DNA from 2 places in the Paenibacillus sp. RUD330 genome. Region 1 is predicted to be linked to the other one. Evidence: predicted binding sites of a transcription regulator. Region 1 holds the regulator's gene; the other holds the start of a gene.
What was found. The regulator LexA, encoded in region 1, represses DNA repair genes until DNA is damaged. The targets are predictions, from matches to a motif close to CGAACATATGTTCG.

Region 1 (5,994 bases):
CGGCTGCACGCTGATGAAGCGCGACCAGCCCCGGCTGTCGCTCATGGCGAGCGCCTTCATCATCTGCCAGGACAAATAATTGGAGCATCCTATGTATCTGATCTTGCCGGCGGAGACGAGATCGTCCAAAGCGCGCAGCGTCTCCTCCAGCGGTGTCGCGTGATCCCATACATGGACCTGATAGAGGTCGATATAATCGGTTCCGAGCCGCTTCAGGCTCGCTTCCACGTTCTGAACGATATGCTTGCGCGACAGTCCGGCTCCGTTGATATGCTCCTCCGTCTGCATGCGCACCTTGGTGGCCAGCACATATTCGTCCCGATTGCCTGCGATCGCCCGTCCGACGATCTCCTCCGACCTGCCCCCGGCATAAACGTTGGCCGTATCCAGAAAATTGCCGCCCTCGCCGCGAAAATGGTGGATCATGCGTGCCGCCTCTTCTTCGGATGTCGTATTGCCGAACATCATCGTGCCGAGGCACAGCTCCGATACGGCCAGCCCGCTTTTGCCGAGCAATCGGTATTCCATGTTATCGGCCTCCCTTTTTCTCGTCATCCACCCATTCAATGGTGTCCAGCTGCTGCTTGAAATTGCGCTTGAAGTTGGCCAGATACTGCTGTCTGAGCTGCGTCCGTTCTATGACTTCCTCAGGCGTCAGCCCGACAGATTTGTGCTTGCGGGAAAGCTCGTTGATCCTCGCGATCAAGGCATCGATATCCACTAGTCGTTCACCTCTGTTCCTTGACGTTTCCTTCTAACTTTGAACTACGGAGAAGAGCTTGTCAAGAAAGCCAAAAAACCCCGGCGATGTCCGCCGGGGCTGATATCTGCGTAGATGGAATTAGACGCTCATAAGCAGGCCGAAGCTCCGATAGAAGCCGTTCAAGATTGCTTGGGAATGATCAAGGTCTGTCCCGCCTGCAGATCGGAATCCTTCAGCCCGTTGCGCTCCTTGATCATGAAGACGCTGCGCCGGATGTCGTTGGAGAGGCCGGAATTCCCGGCGATGGACCAGAGCGTGTCTCCGCTCGTCACCGTAATGGTAAGCTCGCCTTCCGCTGCGGGGGTGATGTGAGATGAGCTCGCTCCGGAAAATCCCCAGAAGCTGGAGAAGGCCAGAAGGAACAGGAGCGCTGCCGCTGCATAAGGAAGCATTCGGCGCGGACGGCTGCTTCCGGCTGTCCTTGCCGAGACGGAGGAGGAACGGGTGATGAATCTGGAGTCGCCGGCGCCTGCTCCGGGACGGAAGCATTCCTTGAGATAAATATGTTCCTGCTTCTTCTCTTGCCTGCGGACCGTTGCCTCAGAGCCGCGCTCCGGCGTGCTGTATCCAGATAAAGTCATCATGACCGTTCACTCCCCAAACGTTTGTTCTTATTCACAGAATAACACGAACATTTGTTTTGGTCAACGCTTATTTGGAACGTATGTTCGCAGAACGCACCCGCCCTATGCGAACGGCTGTTTCTCGAACTTATGTTTGTACGAACTCGGGTTCTGTGCTATACTTTCCCTACATATTTCTTTCTACTAATTTCTAGTTTTGGAGTGATTGCGATGTCTAAAGTGTCCAACCGCCAGCAGGCCATTCTTGACTTCATCAAGAACGAAGTCCGGGACAAAGGCTATCCACCTTCAGTACGTGAGATCGGCGAGGCGGTAGGCCTGGCATCCAGCTCCACGGTGCATGGCCATCTGGACCGCCTGGAGAAGAAGGGCCTGATCCGCCGCGACCCTACCAAGCCGCGCGCCATCGAGATCCTCGACGGCGACGATGCCGCCATGCTGCCCTTCCCCGTCTCGATCAGCCGCGTTCCCGTCGTCGGCAAGGTGACGGCCGGAGTGCCGATCATGGCGACCGAGAACATCGAGGAGTACTTCCCTTTGCCGGCTGATTATGTCGGCGACCACGAGGTGTTCATGCTGAGTGTCGTCGGGGAGAGCATGATCGAGGCGGGCATACATAATGGCGATTACGTCATCGTCCGCCAGCAGCCTTCCGCCAGCAACGGCGATATCGTCGTGGCCATGACGGAAGATGACGAAGCGACCGTCAAGACATTCTACAAGGAACGCGACCATATCCGGCTTCAGCCCGAGAACGCCTCCATGGAGCCGATCCGGCTCAAGAATGTGACGATTCTCGGCAAGGTTATCGGATTGTTCCGCAATCTTCACTGAGGCTTGTCCCATTCCAGAGAATAGGAAGTCCCTTCCATTACCCCCCTATATTCCGCTTTATTCAGTCATTCGCGCACTCTGACAGAGTGCGCGTTTGTTTTTCAAAGGTTCTTATTTTTCGCTGTTATTCGCTGCTTCTCGCCACGTCAACGGAACTTCTCATGGAAAAATTCGTTCAGGTAAATATGCTTGGAGCCAGGATATTGGAAGCTCATGTAGAACCCCGAGGATTCAAGATGAATTCCGGCCAGGTACCGGCTTCGCACATAGGGCCTGATCAATCGGCGGAACCTTTCCTCCTGCCCGCTTCGAATCAGAACCGCCGCCTCCCTGGCGAAGGCGCCGCTGCCGGCCAGCTTCCGGTAGAGCGGCAGCACGGCTGCCGAAAGCCTGCGGAGCACGGCTGCCGAGAAAGCGAATTGCGCCGTTCCGGGAGGAATGGTCGTCGCATTCGTGTACGCCTGGACAGGCGGCGGATATTTGAAGTCCACGAAAAAGCCGATGCCGTTCGTACTGAACGAATGGACCGGCGCAAGCGGAACCTCCTCCCTGAACAGCTTCAACAGCGTATCGAGATCCGCTGCCCGCACAGCCGCGCTCCATTCCTCGGCGAACGGACGGCTCCGAACAAACCTGGCGTACAGCGGCAGCATGCTGGAGGCCGTCCGCGCGAGCACGATTCCCGACACCCGAGCCCGCGGCTTTGATTGTCTTGCCACGCTCTTCCCCCCTGTGGACCGGATTAGGATCGACATCCTCCGGCAAGATGCCTATGAGTATGAGCCTATGCCCCTCTAAGATTGTCTGAGAACAAGAAAAAACGGCTTGTCCGACAGGACAGCCGCTGATAAAGGCATATTGAACAAGAGCAAAGCACCAGGAAATGTCGTTTATAACGGTTTTGTCATGAATACGCTGTTCGGGTCCTCCACATACTCGGCGAACGGTCCGCATTCCATGAAGCCAAAGCTGGCATACAAATCCCGGGCTGGAATGAAAGCCGCCATGGAGCCCGTCTCCAAGCTGATCCGCCCGTAGCCCCTTCGTTTCGCTTCCGCGATGATATGCTCAAGAAGCTTTCGCGCAACCCCTTTCCTCAGATGCCTCGAAGCCGTCCTCATGGACTTGAGCTCGCCATGACTGTCGTCCAGCTCCTTGAGAGCGCCGCAGCCGAGCAGCTCATCCCCTTCCCATACGCTCCAGAACGTAATTTCCGGCTTTTTCAAACCGCTGAGATCCAAGGCATGCATGCTTTCAGGCGGAGAATTGCCGGCCATCGCCTGGAGATGTTCCCCGATCAAGGCCTGGATTTCAGGTCCGTTCAAGTCGTCCACAGTCATGCGCATCATTCGCTTTCTCCCCCAACCAATCCGTTTACCGTATTATATCGGCGTTCAGCCCAGGAAAAAAGGGAAATGCGGAAACAAAATGTTCCTCTTTTAGGCCTTGCTTTTAGAACGGTTTGGCTGATCATCAACGCCATGTATGCGTTCATTGCCATCCCGGCAGCTTCCGAACGCATCCGAGGTCTCCTTGTATCGTTGTTCCCATTCGCGCTCCGAGCGCCGGCAACCGCATCAGCCTCTGACTGCCTATAGGTTCCTGTCCAAGAGCAGGCCTACTTGTTCGGCAATGCTTTGAGATGAACCGGGTATTTCTTCTTTGAAATATGACTCCACAATTCCGACTACAGCCGCACCAAAAAACTGCAGAACCACCTCTTTGCTCAGACCGGCATTTCTCCCTGCCGCAGCATCCGCTTCGCTTTCCAGTTCCTCGATGACGAAATCATGGAAGCGGCTCCGAAAAAAAGGAGCTCCCTTGCTCGACAGCATCGCGGAAAAGAAGGAATAGTGCCGTTCAAAATAATCGAACCAAAGTGAATTTCCTTCTGCAAATGAAAGATCGGACCCGACTGCGCACAGCTTTCTCAGCTCGCCGATATGCTCTTCAATCAACTGGTCCAGCAAGTCGTATTTGTCCACATAATGATGATAGATCGTTCTGCGGCCGACGTTGGCCCGGTCAGAAAGATCTTGCATGGTGATCTCATCGAAGCTTTTCTCGGAAAGAAGCTGAATGAAAGCATTCTTGATGGCCTCTTTAGACTTTAGTATTCTTCTGTCCACGGTCGACACTTTAGCCATCACCATACTTTTCTTTGAATTTATCGCACCATTCACATCGCCTTGTGCAATAAGGCGCAAACGCCTCCAGATTGATCCTTGCAGACAGTCAGCCGCCATCTTATATTATACACATATGTGCGATATCGCACTATAATGCCGTTTATTGCTCCATTGGCTATACCAGCTTACACAATAAACTAGACCAGGAGGCAGTCGGTATGTCGAAACAAAAAGTATGGTTTATTACAGGTGCAGGACGCGGTATGGGGGTTGATATTGCAAAGGCAGCCTTGGCAGCGGGACATAAAGTCATCGCTTCCGGACGCGATACAGAAAGAGTCAAGCAAGCAATCGGAGATGACGGCAATCTGCTCGTTGTCAGATTGGATGTTACCAGCCTTGAGGAAGCCAACTCAGCCGTCCAGGCAGCCGTTGAGCGTTTTGGCACGATCGATGTCCTCGTCAATAATGCGGCCAGCTTTTATGCAGGCTTCTTTGAAGAGCTGGCCCCGACGCAAATCCAGAAGCAGCTCGACACCAACCTCATCGGACCGATGAATGTCACGAGAGCCGTTCTTCCCGTCATGCGCAAAGCTCGCTCTGGACATATTATTTCAATCTCTTCGCTCGCCGGCATCGTCGGCCAAGACTTTTGCGTGGCGTATTCGGCTTCGAAATTCGGTCTTGAGGGCTGGATGGAATCTCTCCAGCTGGACGTCGCTCCATTCGGAATCCACACCACCATTGTCGAGCCCGGCTTCTTCCGGACCGAGCTGCTTGAGCCGGAGTCGACCATTTGGGCCGAGCTGAGCATTGACGATTACGCCAGCCGCACAGCCGCAACACGCTCCGGATGGGAAGCAATGAACGGGAAACAAAGCGGTGATCCTTCAAAGCTTGCCCATGCGCTGCTGACCATCGCCGGCGAGAAGCAGCCTCCGCTGCGCTGGATTGCCGGCGCGGATGCCGTCGCTGCTATTGAGCAAAAGGTGAATGAGCTCCAGAAGCAGATCGATGCTTATCGCGGGTTGTCCACATCTCTATCCTATGAGCAAGGGAATGAAAATCATCTGAACAGAGGAGACATCGATACCAATGACGGCAAAATACGAAGAAATAAGACATGGAGTCATCTTTCCCGCCGGAGAGAAAAATGAAGCCTATGCAAACTATTTCATAGGCCAAAGCTATCTCAAAACCTTGGTTGCCGATCCTAAAGTGAATGTCGGCGTAGGCAACGTCACCTTTGAACCCGGATGCCGGAACAACTGGCATATCCACCGCGATGGATTTCAGCTTCTGCTCGTTACGGGGGGCGAAGGCTGGTACCAGGAAGAAGGGAAGCCCGCTCAACGGCTGAAAGCCGGCGATGTCGTCGTTACTCATGATGGCGTAAAACATTGGCACGGCGCTGCCAAAGACAGCTGGTTCGAGCACCTTGCCATTACGGCCGGCAAGCCGGAATGGCTGGAGCCCGTATCGGATGAAGCTTACGAAAAGGCATCCCGGCAGAGGCCATAGAGGAACGGGGATCCTATGCTTCGTATTCCCCGCTTGATGGTTGCAGCCATGGATACGAAACGACAAAGCCCGCCGACCATTAGGTCGGCGGGCTTTTGATTTTGCATGGAGAATCCGGCCGCATGGACACCTCGGCCGCAACGATGCGCTCATGGAGCACATA
Region 2 (5,994 bases), 640 kb from region 1:
GAGGCGGCTTCAGGGCGGACGGCTTGTCCGGGCGAAGGGCTGGAGGACGCGGATTCGCCCGGCTCGCCGAACCCGCGGAAGGAGAGGGGCTGAGCGGCATCGCTGCCGTGCGGAGGCGCCGCGCCGAACCGCAGGCTCGCCGTCTCGCCGCGGGCGTTCATCGCGATGAGCAGGCGCTGTCCGCCGCCCGCGCGCTCGTAGGCGAGAGCGCCTTCGCCCGGATCCGCCTGCAGGAAGCGGAGTCCGGCGCTCCGCAGCGCGGGAGAGGAGCGGCGCAGGGCGATGGCGGCCTTGTAAAAGGCGAGCAGGTCGGCGTTCTGCCGGCCGGCATCCCATTCCATGCATTTGCGGCAGCCGGGATCCCCGTCGCCGTCGAGGCCGACCTCGTCGCCGTAGTAGATGCAGGGCGCCCCGGGATAAGCGAGCAGGAACAGGGCGGCCAGCTTCATCCTGGGGACGCTGCCGCCGCATATCGTCAGCAGGCGCGGCGTGTCGTGGCTGCCGAGCAGATTGAACGCCGCCTCGGTCGCCTGGCGCGGGTAGGCGGCCAGCTGGCGGCCGATCGCATCGGCGAATTCGCCGGCGCCGATGTCCTCCTGGGCGAAGAATTCCAGCACGGCGCTGGAAAACGGGTAGTTCATGACGGCGTCGAACTGGTCGCCCTGCAGCCACATCATGGAATCATGCCAGATTTCGCCGAGAATGTACGCATCGGGTCTGGCCTCCTTGACGGCCAGGCGGAATTCGCGCCAGAACCGGTGATCGACCTCGTTGGCCACGTCCAGGCGCCAGCCGTCGATGCCGATCTCCTCGATCCAGTACCGAGCGACCTCCAGCAGGTACTTCCTGACCTCGGGATGAGCCGTGTTCAGCTTGGGCATGAGCGGCTCGAAAGCGTAGGTCTCGTAGGGGGAGGAGCCGCCGCTGCCGCTCGGCCATGGACGCCTGTGGAACCACCCGGCATAACGGGAGCGTTCCCCGTTCTCCAGCGCATCCGCGAACGGCGCGAACGATTGCCCGCAATGGTTGAAGACGGCGTCCAGCAGCACGCGTATCCCTCGCGCATGGCAGAGGTCCACGAGCTCCTTCAGCTTGGCGTTGGTGCCGAAGCTGCGGTCGACCCGCATGTAATCCTGCGTGTCGTACTTATGGTTGGTCTCGGCCTCGAACACGGGCGTGAAATAAATCGCGTTCACGCCGAGCTCCGTCAGATGGTCCAGCCGGTCCATCACTCCCTGGAGGTCTCCTCCGAAAAAGCTTTCCTCGGAAGGCTCCCCTCCCCAGGGCAGCGTTCCTTCCGGATCGAGGGACGGGTCGCCGTTCGCGAACCGTTCGGGGAAGATCTGATAGAATACCGCGTCCTTCACCCAGGCGGGGGGCTCGAACACATCCGCGGCGTTCAAATAGGGGAACTCGAACAGCGCCGGCGGATTGTCGGGAAGCTCCTCGACGAAGCCTGCTTCGGTCATATAGAGCGTCTGCCCGCCGGAATGGAGCCTGAAGGCGTAGCGGAGGCGGCGGAAGGCGGGGATGACCGCCGCCTCCCAGTAATCGAACATGGCGTCGCTGGCGAACACGCGCAGCTCGATGTCCGTTGCGGTCTGCTCCCATCCGTACTTGTCGCCGGCTACCGCCTGCACCCGGTCGATGTCGCCGCGCTTCGTGCGCAGGCGCAGATGCACTGTCTCCGTGTCATACGCATAGGCCCAATTCAGCTTGGGCCGGTGATAGACCGCTTCCCGCAGCATCGTCATCTCTCCTTGATCATCTGGTTGCGCCGGAGGCCGGCCCCGATCGGCGGCGGCCATCCGGCTTCAGACATAAAATACCATCCTGCTCCGCCTTCCAAACAAGGGAGAGGGCCGCGCCTCCGGCAAGCGGAAGCGCGAGTCCGGAGCGTCCGGCAGCCTCCGCCTCAAGGCCGCCGGACGTCGTCCTCCCAGCCGCGGCGCGGCTTCGGCGGCTGGATGATTTTTCTCCTTGCATAGGGAACATACATTCGGTATATAATACGTCTAGAGCAAGATGCGAACATACATTCGATCGGCAGGGAGAGGGGAAGTCTCCGCGAGCCCGCTCCCGCAGAACAGGAGGTGCCCGGTGGAGAGAGTGATCATGCTGGCAGACTGCCAGTCGTTCTACGCTTCGGTAGAGAAGGCGGCGCATCCCGAATATCACGACAAGCCGGTTGCCGTGGGCGACCCGTCCCGGATGAACGGCATCGTGCTGGCCGCCTGCCCGATGGCCAAGGCCCGCGGCGTGACGACGGCCTCGCGGGTCGGCGAGGCGCTGGCCCACTGCCCGGAGCTGGTCGTCATCCGGCCGCGGATGGCCATGTATATCGAAGTGTCCCTGTTCATCACGAAGATATTCGAGACGTACACCGATCTCGTGGAGCCTTACAGCATCGACGAGCAGTTCCTCGACGTGACCGGCTCGGCAGGCTACTACGGCTCGCCGGACGAGATGGCGCGCAATATCCAGAACCATATCCAGCTGTCCACGGGCATCTGGTCGAGGGTCGGCATCGGCCCCACCAAGATCCTCGCCAAGATGGCGACGGACAATTACGCCAAGAAAAGCCCGGAGGGCGTCTTCGAGCTGAACCCCGGCAAGCTGGAGTCGACGCTGTGGACGCTGCCCGTGCACCAGATGTTCATGGTGGCCTCGCGGATGACGCGGCATTTCACGCGGATGGGGCTGAATACGATCGGGGACATCGCGCGGCTGGACTTCTCCGAGTTCAAGCGGCGGATGCGGCTGGAGATGGGCAAGCAGAGCGACATCCAGGCGGGCTATTACTGGCAGACGGCGAGAGGGATCGATCCCAGCCCGGTCGTGACCGGCATCCGCCATCAGCTCAAGTCGGTCAGCCACGGCAAGGCGCTGCGCTGGCGGCTGTACCGCCATCTGCCGGACATCGAGGTCGTGCTGCTGGAGCTCGTCGTGGAGGTATGCCAGCGCACGAGGCGGCATGGCTGCATGGGCTCGGTCGTCTCGGTCGCCGCCATGGAGACCGACGGCGAGCGCTCGTCCTGGTTCAGCCGCCAGCTGACGCTGCCCCAGCCGACCTCGCTGACGCATGAGGTCGCCGCGGCGGTGCGGGAGCTGTTCGTCCGGCATTGGAGCGGCCTGCCGGTGGGCCGGCTGAACATCTCCCTGTCCGGACTGACGGATGACAGCGTCATGCAGCTGACGCTGTTCGAGGACCGCACCCGGGCGTACAGCAAGGAGAAGACGATCGACCGGATCAAGCAGCGGTTCGGATCCGATGCCATCATGCGGGCTTCCTCGCTGCTGGAATCGGGCGTGGCCCGCGAGCGGGCCGAACAAATTGGGGGGCATTACAAATGAGCAAGCTGGACGGCAACGAGCGCTGGAAGTCCAAGATGCTGCTGACAGAGCATGTGGAGCAGTACGACGGGCAGCATTCCGCCCGGGAGGCCAAGGTGACGACGGCGGAGGAGCGCGTCATGATCCGGGATTACATCCTGCTGCCCCATATGGAGAAGATGGTCCAGAAAAGCCTGTCCGAGCTCGAGAACTCGTCCAATCTGATGCGGCGCCTGTACGGGATGGCGGGCCATCGGGTGCTGGACCGGATCATGCAGGACCTGTACGCCCTGCGGCGGGAGCTCAAGGCGCGCAACATCCGCATCCTCGCGGAGGAGCAGTCGAACTCGGTCGTGTACCACCGCTATTACTGCCGGGGCTACGAGGAGCATTTCGGCATGACGCGGGAGGTCATGCGCTCGGAGATCAGCTGGCAGCTGTCCCGTTACACGACGGAGATCGGCGAGCTGCTGAAGGGCGGAGCGGGGAAGTGAAGCCGAATGAGGCGCGACAAAGCAAGGAGCCGTTTGCCCGGGGCAGACGGCTCCTTTGTTGCGTCAGGGTGTGCGCTCACTTCGCTTCGATCGGGATTGCACACCCTGGCCTGTTGAGCTGATCCGCGGAATGGATTCCATCATGTCAGCAGCAGTTTCCCTTGCCGTCCCGATCGTTCGGCTGCCTGCACCGCTTTTGCAATCTCGGCCAAAGGATACCTCGCTTCAATATTTCCCAGGACGAGCTGCTTTTGACGAAGCAATGCGAAAATTTGCAGGAAGGAGTGTTGCCATTCCTCGACGGAGATCCCTTGCAGCCAATGCCGCAGATGAAACAGTTTCGATCGGACATCAAGCTCCATCGCGATTCGCTTCCAATCCACTTGCAGCCCTGACAGCAGCCCGATGGACACAAAAAGGCCGCCCCGCCGGACAGCGCGCGCAAGATCATAGCCTTCTCCTCCGCCGACGGAATCGATCGCGGCCGCGACGCCCCGCCCCATCGTTATGTCCATCACCGTGTCATAGACTCCGCTCTCCGAACCGTCGACCACATGCCGCGCTCCTAATTGCAGCAGTTCTTGCGTAGAGTCCGAGCTCCGCACGACGGCGATGAGCCTGTATCCGAAAACAGCCGACAATTGGGCGAAAATCCGTCCGATCGCAGAGCTGCACGCATTGACGAGCAAGAAGGAATCCGGGGAGCGCTCCAGAAGCTCCTTGCAAATGATCCATGCCGTGAGAGGATTGATGTAGGATCGGGAAGCATCATCATCCGGGATGAAATGGGGGACCTCGACAGACAAGGAGGAAGAAGCCTTTACGTATTGCTGCCAGGTCCCTTCTCCCCGAAGGGGCAATACACGCTTGCCCAGCATGGATTTCTGCACTCTGCTGCCAACCGCGATGACGGATCCCACGCCCTCATAGCCCGGTATGCACGGCAGCGGGATACGGTGCCGGTAAGCGCCGCGGATCGGGATCAAGTCCGACGGATTGATCGGGCGGGCGATCATCTCCACCAGAATCTCATCCGGCTCCAGGCGGGCAGCGGTCCGCTGTTCCACGGCCAAGACGTCCTGCGGTTCGCCGAATGCATGAAAACAAATGCTTTGTCCTTCCATAGGCCCCATCCTTTGTGCTTTTTCATCAAACCGATACCATAAACATTGGGATCTAGTGTATCATGAAGCCGGCTGCAATACGTGTACTTTGTGAAAAGCGGGAGGCGAAATGGCGTGGCTCAGGATGAGGAAGTGTTAAAAGGCGGCAATATCAATCACATTGTCCGCATGGCGGACACCGTACGCCGCCCGACCGGCTATTGGAGTCCTTCTGTCCATCGGCTTCTGAGACAGCTGGAGCAACGAGGGTTCGAGGGAGCGCCAAGATTTCTGGGAATCGATTCCTCCGATCGTGAAATATTGACCTTTGCTTCTGGAGAGGTTCCAGGAAACGGCTATCCCGACCTTCAGCCGTACATGTGGTCGGACGAAAGGACGCCGCCGCAGAATTCGGCTGTTTTTCGAATCCTATGGAATGCCTGTACCCGATGATTTGCCGAAGTGGATCGTTCAGCGCCTGACGGCACTATGCGAGACATTGAAGACCGGTGCCGCCGAAGGGAATCCAGCCTTTCAAAAAATGGTCGATGAGGGACATCTGGCGCATGATGAGAACGAAATTCGCTTTGTGGAAGATCATGCTGAAGGCTGGATCAGGAATTAGCGGCCGAAGAGCGCATCCTATCGGGCATGCGCGGGGCGGCTATGTGAGGCCGTGCGGGTTCCCTGCGGAGCCGGCATGTCTTACTATGGAAAAGAAAAGGAGAGTGGGCGCATATGATCAAGGTGCTGGTATCCGGCTTCGAGCCGTTCGGAGGCGACGACGTCAATCCGACCGGCTGGCTGATGGAGAAGCTGAAGGAGGAGCGTCTCGAGGGCGTGGAGCTTCGCACGGTGCTGCTTCCGGTTCATTTCGACGAATGCGGCGACCGGCTCATCGGAGAGATGGACGCGTTCAAGCCTCATGCCGTCATCGCATGCGGACTGGCCAAGGGCCGCACGGCCATTACGCCGGAGCGGATCGCCGTGAACGTCAAGGATGTCCCGGTCCGTTCGCATGGCGACAACCGGGGCGCCCGGCCTTCCGACGAGCCGATTGCCGA

Region 2: CIC07_RS14505 (DNA polymerase IV) is a predicted target of LexA. The motif match lies at 2,029-2,042, and genes of this name have one in related genera.

What each region holds. Positions count from the first base shown of each region.
Region 1 covers NZ_CP022655.2:2,554,468-2,560,461, reverse strand. Annotated here, with positions in the region: gene CIC07_RS11660 (aldo/keto reductase) at 1-528, opposite strand, end outside; gene CIC07_RS11655 (DUF896 domain-containing protein) at 530-721, opposite strand; gene CIC07_RS11650 (LysM peptidoglycan-binding domain-containing protein) at 883-1,347, opposite strand; gene lexA (transcriptional repressor LexA) at 1,558-2,181, shown strand; gene CIC07_RS11640 (hypothetical protein) at 2,328-2,900, opposite strand; gene CIC07_RS11635 (GNAT family N-acetyltransferase) at 3,072-3,527, opposite strand; gene CIC07_RS11630 (TetR/AcrR family transcriptional regulator) at 3,774-4,319, opposite strand; gene CIC07_RS11625 (SDR family NAD(P)-dependent oxidoreductase) at 4,529-5,467, shown strand; gene CIC07_RS11620 (cupin domain-containing protein) at 5,406-5,831, shown strand.
Region 2 covers NZ_CP022655.2:3,194,277-3,200,270, reverse strand. Annotated here, with positions in the region: gene CIC07_RS14510 (glycoside hydrolase family 13 protein) at 1-1,748, opposite strand, end outside; gene CIC07_RS14505 (DNA polymerase IV) at 2,101-3,354, shown strand; gene CIC07_RS14500 (YhjD family protein) at 3,351-3,827, shown strand; gene CIC07_RS14495 (zinc-dependent alcohol dehydrogenase family protein) at 3,968-4,894, opposite strand; gene CIC07_RS25865 (hypothetical protein) at 5,066-5,383, shown strand; gene CIC07_RS25860 (hypothetical protein) at 5,367-5,555, shown strand; gene CIC07_RS14485 (pyroglutamyl-peptidase I) at 5,669-5,994, shown strand, end outside.